DNA from 2 places in the Streptomyces sp. NPDC033180 genome. Region 2 is predicted to be linked to the other one. Evidence: riboswitches for the same ligand, from Rfam matches in the RefSeq annotation. Region 2 holds a riboswitch; the other holds the start of a gene.
What was found. A riboswitch is a leader RNA that binds a small molecule or an ion and turns the genes downstream of it on or off. The one in region 2 is predicted to bind glycine.

Region 1 (7,618 bases), on a different contig from region 2:
CCCTGGATGTCCAGGACGAACTCCTCGCCGCGCGCGGCCACGATCTGGTCGTTGAGCAGTGCGTAGCGGTCGACGTCGGAGAGGTTTCCCGAGACCAGGTCGTGGTGCGCGAGCGTCGGCAGAATGCCGATCATCACGATGCCGGCGTTCACCTCGTTCGCTTTCCGGTGAGCATAGGCGAGGCCGGTGCGCAGCTCCTCGGCGAGACGGTCGAGAACACGTCCGCCCAATCGGTGCGGTGCGATATTGACTTCAAGATTGAACATTCCGAGTTCCGTCTGGAAGTCCCGGCTCGCGATCCGTTCGAGAACTTCCCCATTCAGCATTCTCGGCATGCCGTCGGGCCCCGCGAGATTCAACTCGATCTCCACACCCATCAGATTCTTGGGCCGATCGAACCGCTCCTCGTCCAACAGCCTCCGCAGCCCCGCCAGACACTCCTTGAGCTTGGTCCTGTACCGGTTCCGTTCGGCCAGATCAAACGTTCCCGCTACGACCTTCTCTCCCATCGAAGCGTCCCCTCCTCGGATGGGCAGCCAATGATCCGGCCGCTGTGTCTCGGTGGATGATGCCCTGCAATGTGATCGATAACGCCCCGCACATGCCCCCGGCCCAGTACGCTCTTTGCCAAGCCCGAGCGGCACATTCACCAGGCATGAGGTGCGCCGGCGAATCCTCGCACCGACGCCTGGTGAAAAACACCGATGAGAATCGGCCGTCCGCTTCTGCGAAGGGATCCGAGGTCAAACGTCTGGGCCCCATCCTGAATCGGGTTAAATCCCGCAAAATGGCGACCGAATAACGCCTTGCAGGCAATATCGGGTGCGGTTAGACGAAACACTGCCTGAACACGTGTCGTATAAACTCCGCGAACGAGGCAGAGAGTTGGCGCTCGCGGTCCCCTGCCCCCGCCCCTCTGTCCCCGGAGCAGACAGCGACGTCCGCACCTGTCCTCGTTCCACCGTGCCTGTCGAATGAGAGAGGCGACCCACCATGCCGCTGCAAGTCCCCCCGGCTCCCGCGCCCGCCCTGCGCAGCGTCCTCGCGGCACTCGGTTCACCCACCGCCGTGCGCGAAGCCCGCACCCCGTCCCTGCGCGCCGCACAGGGACCCACAAGCCCCGAACTCCCTTTGCCTGTGCATGTACTTGACCGGATCGCCCCGTCGGGCGACTCACCGACCCGACTCGCGGGGTGGCGCTTCCTGATCCGCTCCGGCGAACGAGCCGTCGCCGCCGCGGACACGATGCTGACGCCCGACGGGTGGACCTTCTCGCACTTCTTCGAAGGTCCGTACATTGCGTCCACCGAGCGCGCCCTTCGCCATGCCGAAGCGATGCCCATGCCGTACCAGCCACGATTGTTGTCCGTACCCGAGCTTTACATGCTGACACTCTGGCTGCACGGCGACTGCACCGCGGACGGTGCGGGCGGCCACCTCGCGCCCTCCGATGTCCTCGTGCCCCTGGCGCCCGCGCCACCCGGCATCGCGGCGCACCGCCCGCACCGCGCCGAGGAGCTCCTCAAGGTCCTCACGCATCGCATGACCCCGGCGCCGCTGCTCGGCTCGCCCGCCTGACCTCGCCGTACGTTCCCGTGCCCCGCCGCCGTCTCGGCCGCGGGGCTCGGCGCGTCGTGTGCCCATATGGACTAGCCCGGTATGACCACGCCGAACCACCCGAAGAGACAGTGCAGTTGGGCTGAACCGTCCGGGCGGGTGATACGTCATTAAGCAGTAAGGAGCGCTGCCGCTAAATCCCTGCGGATTGACGCCCGTAGGGCAACACTGGGACCGACCGACTAAACGGGGGGCGGCCATGAACACCGCATCGAGCCGCAAGGCAGACGTCACAGCCATCACATCGCAGCGAAAGAACCCTTCCATGTGCCAGCACCAACCACCGTGCCCGACAGCCGACTCCGCCGACCGGGAAGCCGCGCTCCTCATGGCGAGCCACCCGGAACAGGGCTGGAGCCTGCTGTGCAACGGCGTCCTCCTGTTCGAGGACACCGGTGAGCTGCTGCCGGACGGTCAGATCATCGCCCCGCATCGACCGCTGGGCACGGACAAGATCATGACCGCCGCCTGACGCGACGGCCGCACGGCACGGACAACAAAGGGGCCGACCCGGAGAGACACAACTCCGGACCGGCCCCCACGCATGTTCGGGACCCCGATATCAGTCCTCGTACGCATCCAGCGGCGGGCAGGAGCAGACCAGGTTCCGGTCGCCGTACGCCTGGTCGACACGGCGCACCGGCGGCCAGTACTTGTCCGCGGCCACCACGCCGGCCGGGAAGACGGCCTCCTCGCGGCTGTACGCGTGCTCCCACTCACCACCGAGCGCGGCGGCGGTGTGCGGGGCGTTGCGCAGCGGGTTGTCCTCGGCGGGCCAGTCACCGCCGACCTTCTCGATCTCCGCGCGAATGCTGATCATGGCCTCGCAGAACCGGTCGATCTCGACCAGGTCCTCGCTCTCGGTCGGCTCGATCATCAGCGTCCCCGCGACCGGGAACGACATGGTCGGCGCGTGGAAGCCGTAGTCGATGAGCCGCTTGGCGATGTCGTCGACGCTGACACCGGTCGCCTTGCTGAGCGGCCGCAGATCGATGATGCACTCGTGCGCGACGAGCCCGCCGGGGCCGGTGTAGAGCACCGGGTAGTGCGGCTCGAGGCGCTTGGCGATGTAGTTCGCAGAGAGCACCGCGACCTGTGTGGCTCGCTTGAGGCCCTCGCCGCCCATGAGCCGTACGTACGCCCAGGAGATCGGCAGGATTCCGGCCGAGCCCCACGGCGCGGCGGAGATCGGACCGACGCCCGTCTCGGGGCCCGCGGCGGGCTGCAGCGGGTGGTTGGGCAGGAACGGCGCGAGGTGCTCACGCACACCGACCGGGCCGACGCCGGGGCCACCGCCGCCGTGCGGGATGCAGAAGGTCTTGTGCAGGTTCAGGTGCGAGACGTCGCCACCGAACTTGCCGGGCTGGGCGAGGCCCACCAGGGCGTTGAGGTTCGCCCCGTCGACGTAGACCTGGCCGCCCGCCTCGTGCACCTGGGCGCAGATGTCGGCGACGTGCTCCTCGAACACACCGTGCGTCGACGGGTACGTGATCATCAGCACCGACAGCTCGTCGCGGTGCTTCTCGATCTTGGCGCGCAGGTCCTCGACGTCGATCTCGCCGTCGTCGCTGGTCTTCACGACGACGACCTTCATGCCGGCCATCACGGCGCTCGCGGCGTTGGTGCCGTGCGCGGAGGACGGGATGAGGCAGACGGTGCGCTGCTCGTCGCCGTTGGCGCGGTGGTAGCCGCGCACGGCGAGCAGTCCGGCCAGCTCGCCCTGCGAACCGGCGTTGGGCTGCAGCGAGACCTTGTCGTAACCGGTGACCTCGGCGAGCCGCTCCTCCAGCTCACGGATGAGCGTCAGATAGCCCTGCGCCTGCTGGGCGGGCGCGAAGGGGTGCAGCTGCCCGAACTCGGGCCAGGTGACCGGCTCCATCTCCGTGGTCGCGTTGAGCTTCATGGTGCAGGAGCCCAGCGGGATCATGCCCCGGTCGAGCGCGTAGTCGCGGTCGGCCAGCTTGCGCAGGTAGCGCAGCATCGCGGTCTCGGAGCGGTACTGGTGGAAGACGGGGTGTGTCAGGTACTCGTCGTCACGCAGCAGACCGGCCGGGAGCGAGTCCGCGGTCTCCGCGTCGAGCGCCTCGACGTCGCCCTCGACACCGAACGCGGTCCAGATCGCGGTCAGTTGCTTGCGCGTGGTGGTCTCGTCGCAGGCCAGCGAGACGTGGTCGGCGTCGATCTGGTGGATGTTGACGCCACCCTCGCGGGCGGCGGCCACGAGCTCGTCGGCCCTGCCGGGCACCCGCACGGTCAGGGTGTCGAAGTACGCGCCGTGCACGACCTCGACCCCGCCCGCGGTGAGTCCTGCGGCGAGCACGGTCGCGTAGCGGTGGGTACGCCGTGCGATGGCCTTGAGACCCTCGGGCCCGTGGTAGACCGCGTACATTCCGGCCATCACGGCGAGCAGCACCTGAGCGGTACAGATGTTGCTGGTGGCCTTCTCGCGGCGGATGTGCTGCTCGCGGGTCTGCAGCGCGAGCCGGTAGGCCTTGTTGCCGTCCGCGTCCACGGAGACACCGACGAGCCGCCCCGGCAGGCTGCGCGCGAACTTCTCGCGCACCGCCATGTAACCGGCGTGCGGGCCGCCGAAGCCCATCGGGACGCCGAAGCGCTGCGTGGTGCCGACGGCGATGTCGGCGCCGAGCTCACCCGGCGAGGTGAGCAGCGTCAGGGCCAGCAGGTCGGCGGCGACGGAGACGACGGCACCGAGCTCGTGCGCCTGCTCGATGAGGGGCTTTATGTCGCGTACGGCACCGGAGGCGCCGGGGTACTGGATCAGCACGCCGACGACACCGCGCTCGGCGACGTCGGCCGGGATGCCCTCGCTCAGATCGGCGACGACGACCTCGACACCGGTCGGCTCGGCGCGGGTCCGAATGACGGCGATCGTCTGCGGCAGCGCGTCCGCGTCGACGAGGAAGACACCGTTCTTGACCTTGCCCATACGCCGCGACAGGGCCATGGCCTCGGCGGCGGCCGTCCCCTCGTCGAGCAGCGAGGCACCGGAGGTGGGCAGCCCCGTCAGCTCGGCGACGACGGTCTGGAAGTTCAGCAGCGCCTCGAGACGCCCCTGGGAGATCTCGGGCTGGTACGGCGTGTAGGCGGTGTACCACGCCGGGTTCTCCATGACGTTCCGCAGAATCACGGGCGGCGTGAAGGTCCCGTAGTAACCGAGCCCGATCATGGAATCGAGAACCTGGTTACGGTCCGCGAGCGAGCGCAGCTCGGCGAGGACCTCGGCCTCGGTACGCGCCCCGGGCAGGTTCAGCGTCTCGGTGTTCTTGATCACATCCGGCACGGCGGCCGCGGTCAGCTCGTCGAGCGAGCCGTATCCGACCTGCGCGAGCATCTTGGCCCGTGCTTCCACGTCGGGACCGATGTGCCGCTGCTCGAAGGGAATGCCCTGTTCGAGCTGGGAGAGCGGGATGCGAGGGGTGGCGGTCATTGCGGAGGCCTCCTGGTCTGACGCGACCTGCGAGGGGCACCACGGCACGGGTACCCGGACGGCCTCCCCCTCTGTCATCTCAACCTGAGAGTTTCACCGGTCCATGCCCCGCGAGAGGCGTCGCACCGGCTTTCACCGTCGGTGAGGAAGGGGTCCGAACGTGCCCGCCCGACGCCCGCCCTACTTTCCAGAGTGACCTCGTCCGTGCGGTACGGGGGCCTGAGAGATTCCGGGGAGGAGTTGCTCCTTCGGCGCCTCCGGTGTCTTGACCGGAGAGCTCTCCCGCACGGGGTCAGCAGCCAAGCGCCAGCCTACCAGCGAGGACCACGGCCGATCCCTCGAGTGGCCGCCTGCCCCGAAGTGCTCTTTCGTAGTGATGACGAACGAACGAGGATGAGTTACGCCCCACTTCGACATGCCTCGACCAGTTGGAGGGCCCGTGCAGACCGATATCGATCCGCGCAACCTGATCGGCCGGAAGGCGTTCGACCGGAACGGGGCCAAGATCGGCACGATCGACGAGGTCTATCTCGACGACGCCACCGGCGCCCCGGAGTGGGCGGCCATACGCACGGGTCTGTTCAGCCGGGACACGTTCGTCCCCCTGGAGCCCAGCGAACTCACCAGCGACGGCACCCTGCGCATCCCGTTCGAACGCTCCCTGATCAAGGACGCCCCGGACTTCGGCGTCGGCCGCCACCTCTCCCCCGAACAGGAACTGCAGCTCTACCACCACTACGGCCTGGACATCACACCACCCGAGTCGTCTCCACCCCCGGACCAGGACTTCGGCAAGATCGCCGGCAAGGGAGAATCCTGACGGCCGGCATCACCGCCGCTCCCGCTCCTCAGGAGACGCCACCAGGGGCAGCGGCTCCGCGGGTTCCAGGGCCGGATCATCCGTACGGAAGGTCCGCACCCGCCCCGGCGCCGACGACTCCGGCGTCTCGAAGCGCACCGTGACCCGCCCCAGGCCACTGCCCTGCACCCATCCGTGCCCGTACTCGGCATGCCGCACATCGTGCCCGGCGGCCCACCGCCGCTCGGCCGGCACGACCGGCTCCTCCACCGTCTCGCCCACGGGCTTCTCTGCGAGATCCTCGGCCCGCTCCGCCTCGGCCTCACGCTGCGTCTCCTGGACCTGCTCGGCCTCGGCCTCGGCCTGAGCCTGGGCTTGGGCCTGGGCGAAGAGGTCCTCCTGCGTGTAGTCCGCGAGCCCCGTGACCCCCACCCCGAGGAGCCGCACGCCTCCGGTGGTGTCCACGGACTCCAGGAGCCGCGCGGCGGCCTCCCGCACCACCCCGGGGTCGTCCGTCGGCCCACGCAGCGTCTCGGAGCGCGTCAGCGTCGAGAAATCGAACCGCCGCACCTTGATGACGATGGTCCGCCCCGAGTGCCCCGCGGCCCGCAGCCGCTCCACACACCGGTCGGCGAGCCGCGCGACCTCGCCCCTGACCCGTACCCGGTCATGGATGTCCACGTCATACGTGTCCTCGACGCTGACCGACTTGGATTCCCGCTCCGCCACCACGGGCCGCTCGTCCCGTGCGAGCGCCATCGCGTACAGCGCGCTCCCGTGCGACTTCCCGAGGAGCCGTACGAGCTCGTCCTCGCCGGCCTCCGCGATCTCCCCCACGGTCGTGATCCCGCCCCGCCGCAGATGGTCGCCGGTGGCCGGGCCCACACCGGGCAGGGTCCGGACCGGCATCGGCGCCAGGAGCTCCCGCTCGGTCCCGGGCACTATCAGCCGCAGGCCGTCCGGCTTGGCCTCCTCCGAGGCGATCTTCGCCAGCATCTTGGACGCGGCGAGCCCGACCGACCCCGCGAGCCCCGTCACCGCCTTGATGTCCGCGCGCAGCCGCTCGCCCACCACCAGCGCGGACGCCTGGTCGTCGGCCACCCCTCCCGCCTCCAGATCGACGAAGGCCTCATCCAGGCTGAGCGGCTCCACCAGCGGCGACAGCTCCCGCAGCAGCGTCATCACCTGGTCGCTGATCTCGCGATAGAGGCCGAAGCGCGGCACCAGATAGGCGGCGTTGGGAGCCAGCCGCCGCGCCTGCCCCATGGGCATCGCCGAGTGCACCCCGAACTTCCGCGCTTCGTACGAGGCCGTGGCCACCACGCCTCGCGGCCCGAGCCCGCCCACGACCACGGCTTTCCCGCGCAGACTCGGCTTCGCGGCCTGCTCGGCAGACGCGTAGAAGGCATCCATGTCGAGATGCAGAATCGTGGGCGCGGTTCTCACACCTCTGATGCTGCCCTACGCCACTGACAACGCCCCCGCACCCAAGGCGGCCGGCGACGGTCGTGGCCGCCTCACACGGCCCTGTTGCGCCGCCTGGCCAGCTCGTCGGCGGGGTTCTGCCGCACCAGCGTCTCGCCGGTGTCGATCCGCTCCCCGTGCAGCTGCGAAAGCGCGGCTTGCACGTCCCGCCACACGACACCCACCGCGATCCCGAAGACCCCCTGGCCACCCTGGAGCAGTTCGTGGACCTCGTCGGGCGACGTGCACTCGTAGACCGTCGCGCCGTCGCTCATGAGCGTCATCCGCTC
Region 2 (7,618 bases):
GGCGTCGACGGCGGCGGCGACGTCCGGGTCCAGCTCGTGGAGAGGGGTGTTGAGAAGCGACATCACACGATCCCTATCGGTATGGGTCAGCCGGCGGTGAAGGCGGTGTACTCATCGGCGGAGAGCAGGTCGTCCGGCTCATCCGTGATGCGCACCTTGAACAGCCAACCGCCCTCGAACGGGGCGGAGTTGACCAGCGACGGGTCCTCGACGACGTCCTGGTTGGCGGCGACGATCTCGCCGGTCACCGGGGCGTAGAGGTCGCTGACCGACTTGGTCGACTCCAGCTCGCCGCAGGACTCGCCCGCGGTCACCGTGTCACCGACCTCGGGGAGCTGGGCGAAGACGACGTCACCGAGCGCGTTGGCCGCGTGCTCCGTGATGCCGACGGTCGCCACACCGTCCTCGGTGGCCGAGAGCCACTCGTGCTCCTTGCTGTACCGCAGCTGCTGGGGGTTGCTCATGACCTGAATTCTCCTGTACGCGGGGGAGTGCTGGTGAACGACGCTGTTGTGCGGGGTATCACTTCTGGCGCTTGTAGAACGGCAGCGCCACGACCGCGTACGGCTCGTGCGTGCCCCGGATGTCCACGCCGACACCCTCGGTACCGGGGGTCGCGTGCGCCGCGTCGACGTACGCGATGGCGATCGGCTTGCCGAGCGTCGGGGACGGGGCGCCGGAGGTGACCTCGCCGATGACCTTGCCGTCGGCGACCACGGAGAAGCCCGCGCGCGGGACGCGGCGGCCCTCGGCGATCAGGCCGACCAGCCCCCGCGGGGGAGCGGCCTCGGCGCGCTCGGCGGCGGCCGCGAGCGCCGCGCGCCCCACGAAGGTGTCGGACTGCGAGGTCTTCTCGAACTTGACGACCCGGCCGAGGCCCGCGTCGAAGGGCGTCAGGTCCGCGGTCAGCTCGTGCCCGTACAGCGGCATGCCCGCCTCAAGGCGGAGCGTGTCGCGGCAGGAGAGCCCGGCGGGGACCAGGCCGACGGGCTCGCCCGCCTCCATCAGCGCGCCCCACAGCTTCTCGGCGTCGCCGGGGGCGACGAACAGCTCGAAGCCGTCCTCGCCGGTGTAGCCCGTGCGGGCGATCAGCGCGGGCACGCCCGCGACCGTGCCCGGCAGGCCCGCGTAGTACTTCAGACCGTCCAGGTCCGCGTCCGTGAGTGATGTGAGGATGCCGGGGGACTCGGGACCCTGGACGGCGAGCAGGGCGTACGCGTCGCGGTCGTCGCGTACCTCCGCGTCGAAGCCGTCGGCGCGGGCGGTGAGCGCGTCGAGCACGACCTGGGCGTTCGAGGCGTTGGCGACCACCATGTACTCGGGGGCCTCGGTCTCGCCGAGCCGGTAGACGATCAGGTCGTCCAGGATGCCGCCGTCCTCGGCACAGATCATCGTGTAGCGGGCGCGGCCGACACCGATGGAGCCGATGTTGCCGACCAGCGCGAAGTTCAGGAAGTCCACGGCCTCGGGGCCGGCCACGGTGATCTCGCCCATGTGGGAGAGGTCGAAGAGACCGGCCTTCGTGCGCACGGCGATGTGCTCGTCGCGCTCGCTGCCGTAGCGGAGCGGCATGTCCCAGCCCGCGAAGTCGGTCATGGTCGCGCCGAGCGCGCGATGCACGGCATCGAGTGCGGTCAGACGGGGGGCGGTACTCATTCGTGGAACTCCCAGGGCATGACGGGCGAGGTCGATCCTCCCCATCTGTCATCGAAACCTGAGAGGTTCACCACGACCCGCTCGTACGTCCCGTACTGCTCGTACAGGGGGAGGGTCATGACTTGCACCTTGGGTGGAGCCGCACAGGCGGCCCGCTTTTCAGATGTGCCTCGCCCGCGCGGTACGGGGCCTGAGAGATTCAAGGGAGGGACTTGCTCCTTCGGCGCCCCGGCGCGTCGTACGACGGCTGCCGGGAACTCTCCCGCGCGGATTCAAACGGCCTGTATGGAGTTTGCGCGCACATCATTGCACGCGCCTACGTCACAGGGCAGTGCCAGTCCAGTAATGCCCTTGTGCCGCATTACCTTCTCTTTACACTTGCCGGGGAAGCTGCGGTAAGCAGGTACGTGACCAGCTATGGGGAGGCCGATCACGGTGCGCAGGACGAGCGTCTACGCGACCAACACAGGGGTGGCCCTGCCCAAACAGGCAGCCGCCCCCTCCAGGGAGGGCTGCGGCGCCCTGCCGGCGGCCGTCGTCCGCGACCTGCGGCAGCGGACCGGTCACAGCCCGCACCGCCTCACGTTCGGCGAGGGCGATCTGATCGTCGTCTCCGGGCTGCCCGGCAGCGGCAAGTCCACGCTGATGCGCAGAGCCGTCGCGGGCCCGCGCATCGACTCGCAGGACACCCGCGACCGCTGGGCCCGGCGCATGCCGAGCCTGCTGCCGTACGCGGTGTACCGCCCCCTGGTCCGCCTCGCGCACTATGCGGGCCTGCGCAGAGCCCTGCGCTCCGGCGAGGGCGTCGTGGTGCACGACTGCGGTACCCAGGCCTGGGTGCGCCGCTGGCTGGCCCGCGAGGCCGCGCGGCGCGGCACGACCCTGCACCTGTTGCTGCTCGACGTGCCGCCGGACACCGCCATAGAGGGGCAGCTCTCGCGCGGTCGCGGCGTGTCGCGGTACGCCTTCGCGCGGCACCGCAGAACGGTCGGCCGACTCGTCGGCGCCGCCGAGCGGGGCGACCTGCCGCGCGGCTGCGGCTCGGCCGTGCTCCTCGACCGGACGGCGGCCGGGGTGCTGCGGGGCATCGGCTTCGGACGCTGAGCCGCCCGCCGTGAGCCGCCCGCCGTGAGCCGTCCGTCACGAGCCGTCCGCCACGTTAGGGTCGTGCCGCAGGCAGAGCGGGACAGAGCAGGGGTTGGACAGATGGACATTCCGGCGCAGGCACACGCCCATCCCTACGGAGGATGGCCGGGCAACGAACTCGAAGAGGTACTCGCGGCATCCCTGGGCACGCCCGACGCACCCCACACATCTGCGGGGGCCCGCATCGTCGAGGTGCTCGGCCGCAGCCACGTCTGGGTCCCGCTGCCGAACGGCGGCGCCCCGGACAGCGGCACCCTGGACCTGCCCACGCTGGAGATCGAAGGCCAGGCCTACGTCCCCGTCTTCAGCTCCGAGCAGCAGTTCCAGCACGCCACCGGCGGCCGGATGGGCTGCACCGTGGCGCCCGCCGTGGAGTTCGCGCGCGGCCTGCCCCCGCAGCTGGGCATCGCAGTCAACCCGGACGGCACGGTCGGCGTGCCCCTGCCGCCGCCCGCCGTCGCCGAGCTCTGCCGCTCCGGGCGCACCCCGCTGGACGGCCCCGCGAGCGGCGGCCGCGTACGCCTCTTCGAACCGGACTGGCAGGAGGACCCGGTGGACTTCCTGTCCGCCGCCGCCCACGAGTTCGAGGCCACCGGGGTCGTCCTGAGCGCCCGCCGCTGCCTGGCGAGCGTCGAGGGCGACGCGCCCGCGCTGTTCATCGGCGTCGAACTGACCTCCTGGGAGGGCGACGCGCGCGACCTGCCGATGGAGGCGGTGGGGCGGGCGCTCGGCCGGGCCCCGGTGGCCTGGCCGGTGAACCTGGTGCTGCTGGACGTCGCCCAGGATCCGGTCGGCGACTGGATGCGCGAGCGGGTGCGGCCCTTCTTCGGCCGGGCTCCCGGACACGGGCACGGACACGGGCACGGACACGGGCACGGACAGGTGTAAGGACATGTGCAGGTCCGTGTGTGAGGGTGCCGTACGTCAAGTCGGCGTCAGGATCGCCGCTTAAGCTGGTTTCATGACCCGGGTCCGCCGGGTCGGCGGGTCGTAGGGTCATCGGGTCATCGCGAAGGGGCGGTTAAGGGTGAGTGCGTCGGGCACGGCTGCGGCCGGGCAGGTCGAGCACATGCTGCGCCAGGTGACGCCGGGGCGCTATGACGCCTACGAGGCGCTCCTGCGGGCGCTCGCCGCCGACCAGGTGTGGATGCTGCTCTGGCACGGCCAGGCCGGATCCCCCGACGCCCAGTACGGGAACATGGAGGTCGAGGGCCTCGGGTACGCGCCCTGCGTGACCTCCGCCCAGGAGCTCTCCGCCAGTGGCTGGAACCGCTCGTACGAAGTGGTCAGCGGACTCGACATCTCCCGCACCCTCTACCCCGACCACTACGGCCTCTGGCTCAACCCCCACGCCCCCGGCGGTGGCGTCGGCATCCCCTGGCTCGACCTGCGGCGCATCGCGTCGGGCCTCGACCTGCTGCCCGCGGGACCGCTCCGGCTCACCGAGCCGGCCATCGAGATCCCCCAGTTCTACGCCCTGCTCACGCAGAACGCGCACCGCACCCCCGCCGTCCGCTCACTGCGCCGCGCCTGGGTGCAGCCCGCGCTCGGCGCCCCGTACCTGGCCATCGGCCTCGATGTGTACGACACCTCGCCGGCCTCGGTCGACGGGGTGCGCACGATGATGCAGCAGTCGATCGCCGCCGTCCCCGACGGCCTGCCCGTGTCGACCGTCGCGATGTCCGACGGATACGACCCGGTCGCCATGTGGCTGCGCGCCAACGCCCGCCCGTTCTACGACCGCGAGGCCCAGCCGGCCCCGGCTCCCGCGGGCGGGTACGGCTACCCCGCGCAGTACTGAAGCAGCGCTCAACCAGTACTCAGGCAGCGCCGCGGCCCCTTCCGGCGGGGCCCTGAACCGGCCACCGCGGCTCGTATACCTGCCCTGACCGTCACGATGTCCGTTCTGATGGCGGAGGGGGTCTATGGGCTCCCGTGGCACCTTGCGACCCAACTGCCCCGTGTTCGCCCCTCGTTCACGTGCGTCCGGATAACGGAACACCTCGATCAGCATCACGGTTGCGCATCCATTCCCCGACAAGTCTGGTAACAGATCGCGACCCCGATGAAGACTCCCGCACCAGGGGCGCTTCGCCCCTGTGTACGACGGACTGATCACGTCGCTACAGCGGCAAGTGCGGGCCGGTCACCACCGGTTGAGAGGGGTCCCTGCCACGATGACGGCACCATTGCATGACACACCTGCGGACGCGGACCCGACAGCGGACGTCGCTCCCGCAGCTGATGCAGGGGTGAAGAAGGTCGAGGGGCGGTCCCTCAAGCAGATCGCCTGGAACCGCCTGAAGCGGGACAAGGTCGCCCTGGCCGGCGGCATCACCGTGCTCGTCCTGGTCCTTGTCGCCGTCTTCGCGCCCCTGATCGTCTCCCTGCTGGGCCACCCGCCCAACGAGTTCCATCAGGACGAGCTGGAAGACCTCACGAACCTGCCCAAGGGCGCGTTCGGCGGCATGAGTTCGGACTTCCTCTTCGGGGTGGAGCCCAACAAGGGCCGCGACGTCTTCAGCCGGATCGTCTACGGCGCCCGGATCTCCCTGCTCGTGGCGTTCCTCGCCGCGGTGGTGGCCGTGGTGCTCGGCACCTTCTTCGGCATCATCGCCGGTTACTTCGGCGGCTGGGTCGACGCGACGATCAGCCGGGTCATGGACGTGCTGCTCGCCTTCCCGCAGCTGCTCTTCGTGATCTCCCTGGTCTCGGTCCTCCCCGACGACCTGCTCGGTCTGACCGGCAGCGGCGTCCGCATCGCCGTACTGATCCTGGTGATCGGCTTCTTCGGCTGGCCCTACGTCGGGCGCATCGTCCGGGGCCAGACCCTCAGCCTGCGCGAACGCGAGTACGTCGAAGCGGCCCGCAGCCTCGGTGGCGGTCAACGGCACATCCTCTTCCGTGAGTTGCTGCCGAACCTCGTCGCGCCGATCACCGTCTACGCGACGCTCATGATCCCCACCAACATCCTCACCGAAGCGGCGCTCAGCTTCCTCGGCGCGGGTGTACGCCCGCCGACCGCCTCCTGGGGCGGCATGCTCCGGGACGCGCTGGCGACGTACGAGCACGACCCGATGTTCATGGTCTTCCCCGGCCTGGCGATCTTCGTGACCGTGCTTGCCTTCAACCTCTTCGGTGACGGGCTGCGCGACGCCCTGGACCCCAAGGGAACTCGGTAAACAGCTCCACTGACTTGCCCCTGCCGCAGCGTCAGGTGGCTCTTCCCATGGTTCTTCAGGCAGTCAAAGCCAAGGACCGCGAATCTCGGAGGATGCGAGAAATGCCCACAGGTTCCTCTAAACGACGGTTGACCGCAGGCGCGGCCCTCGTCGTGGCGGCGCTGGTGACCACCACGGCGTGCGGCGGCGGCAGCGACGACGACGACAGCAAGGGCGCCGGCTACAACGCGGCCATCGGCAAGGTCGCGAACAAGTCGGCGAAGAAGGGCGGAACGCTCAAGTTCATCGCCAAGCAGGACCTGGACTCGGCCGACCCGCAGCGTGCCTACTACGGCATGACGTGGGACTTCATGCGGTTCTACACCCGCACGCTGATCACGTACGACACCAAGCCCGGTGCCGCGTCCAACAAGCTCGTCCCCGACCTCGCCGAGTCCACAGCGAAGATCAGCGACGACGGCAAGACCTACACGTACAAGCTGCGTGACGGCCTCACCTGGGAGGACGGCTCGAAGCTGACCTCCAAGGACATCAAGTACGGCATCGAGCGCATCTGGGCCACCAAGGTCATCACCGGTGGTCCCGGCTACCTGAAGTCCACGCTTGACCCCAAGGGCGAGTACAAGGGCCCATACGAGGACAAGTCGAAGGACAAGCTCGGTCTGAAGGCGGTCGAGACGCCGGACGACAACACCATCATCTTCAAGCTGCCCAAGAAGAACGGCGACTTCGAGCAGATGCTCGCGATGCCGTCGGGCACCCCGGTCAAGCAGTCCGAGGACACCGGCGCCAAGTACACCCAGCGCCCGTTCTCCTCCGGCCCGTACAAGTTCCAGAACTACAGCGCGGGCAAGAGCATCACGCTGGTCCGCAACAAGAACTGGAAGAAGTCGTCCGACCCGGTCCGTCCCGCCCTGCCGGACAAGATCTCGGTCACCATCTCGGCGAACCTCGAAGAGAACGACAAGCGCCTGATGGAAGGCGACTACGACGTCGACATGAACGGCACCGGCATGACCCAGTCGGGTCGTACCACCGCCATTCAGGACCACAAGGGCAACGTCGACAACATGCAGACGGACTTCGTCCGTTACGTCGCCCTGGTGACCAAGACGAAGCCGTTCGACAACGAGGCCTGCCGCAAGGCCGTCTTCTACGCCACGGACTTCGCGAGCCTGCAGAAGACCCGTGGTGGCGAGGTCGCCGCCGGTGAGATCGCGACCAACGTCTTCCCGAAGTCGATCAAGGGTCACGACGACTACGACCCGTACGGCATCAAGGAGCGCAAGGGCAAGCCGGACGCCGCCAAGGCGAAGGCCCAGCTCAAGGAGTGCGGCAAGCCGAACGGCTTCTCGACCAAGATCTCGGCGCGCACCAACCAGCCGGGCGAGGTGGACGCCGCCACGGCGCTCCAGGAGCAGCTGAAGAAGGTCAACATCAACGCCGACGTCGACCAGATCGACGGCGCGGACTCCTCCAGCATCACCGGTTCTCCCTCGGTGGTGAAGAAGCGCGGCATCGGCATGACGATGGCGGGCTGGGGTCCTGACTTCCCGACCGGCCAGGGCTACGCCCAGCCGCTGTTCGACAGCCGTTTCATCAACGAGAACGGCAACTACAACGAGTCGCAGATC

Region 1: it holds a riboswitch for glycine, as region 2 does, so the genes downstream of both, gcvP (aminomethyl-transferring glycine dehydrogenase) here and gcvT (glycine cleavage system aminomethyltransferase GcvT) in region 2, are expected to answer to the same signal.

Annotation. Positions count from the first base shown of each region.
Region 1 is NZ_JBVIPU010000013.1:8,567-16,184, reverse strand. It holds gene ACZ5WE_RS28780 (glutamate-cysteine ligase family protein) at 1-509, opposite strand, end outside; gene ACZ5WE_RS28775 (hypothetical protein) at 994-1,578, shown strand; gene ACZ5WE_RS28770 (DUF5999 family protein) at 1,883-2,089, shown strand; gene gcvP (aminomethyl-transferring glycine dehydrogenase) at 2,180-5,065, opposite strand; glycine riboswitch at 5,263-5,360, opposite strand; gene ACZ5WE_RS28760 (PRC-barrel domain-containing protein) at 5,505-5,885, shown strand; gene ACZ5WE_RS28755 (DNA polymerase IV) at 5,895-7,310, opposite strand; gene ACZ5WE_RS28750 (MerR family transcriptional regulator) at 7,382-7,618, opposite strand, start outside.
Region 2 is NZ_JBVIPU010000011.1:43,473-51,090, forward strand. It holds gene glyA (serine hydroxymethyltransferase) at 1-63, opposite strand, end outside; gene gcvH (glycine cleavage system protein GcvH) at 87-464, opposite strand; gene gcvT (glycine cleavage system aminomethyltransferase GcvT) at 523-1,656, opposite strand; glycine riboswitch at 1,692-1,825, opposite strand; glycine riboswitch at 1,826-1,931, opposite strand; gene ACZ5WE_RS26460 (AAA family ATPase) at 2,086-2,760, shown strand; gene ACZ5WE_RS26465 (enhanced serine sensitivity protein SseB) at 2,863-3,690, shown strand; gene ACZ5WE_RS26470 (enhanced serine sensitivity protein SseB C-terminal domain-containing protein) at 3,830-4,603, shown strand; gene ACZ5WE_RS26475 (ABC transporter permease) at 4,980-5,984, shown strand; gene ACZ5WE_RS26480 (ABC transporter substrate-binding protein) at 6,086-7,618, shown strand, end outside.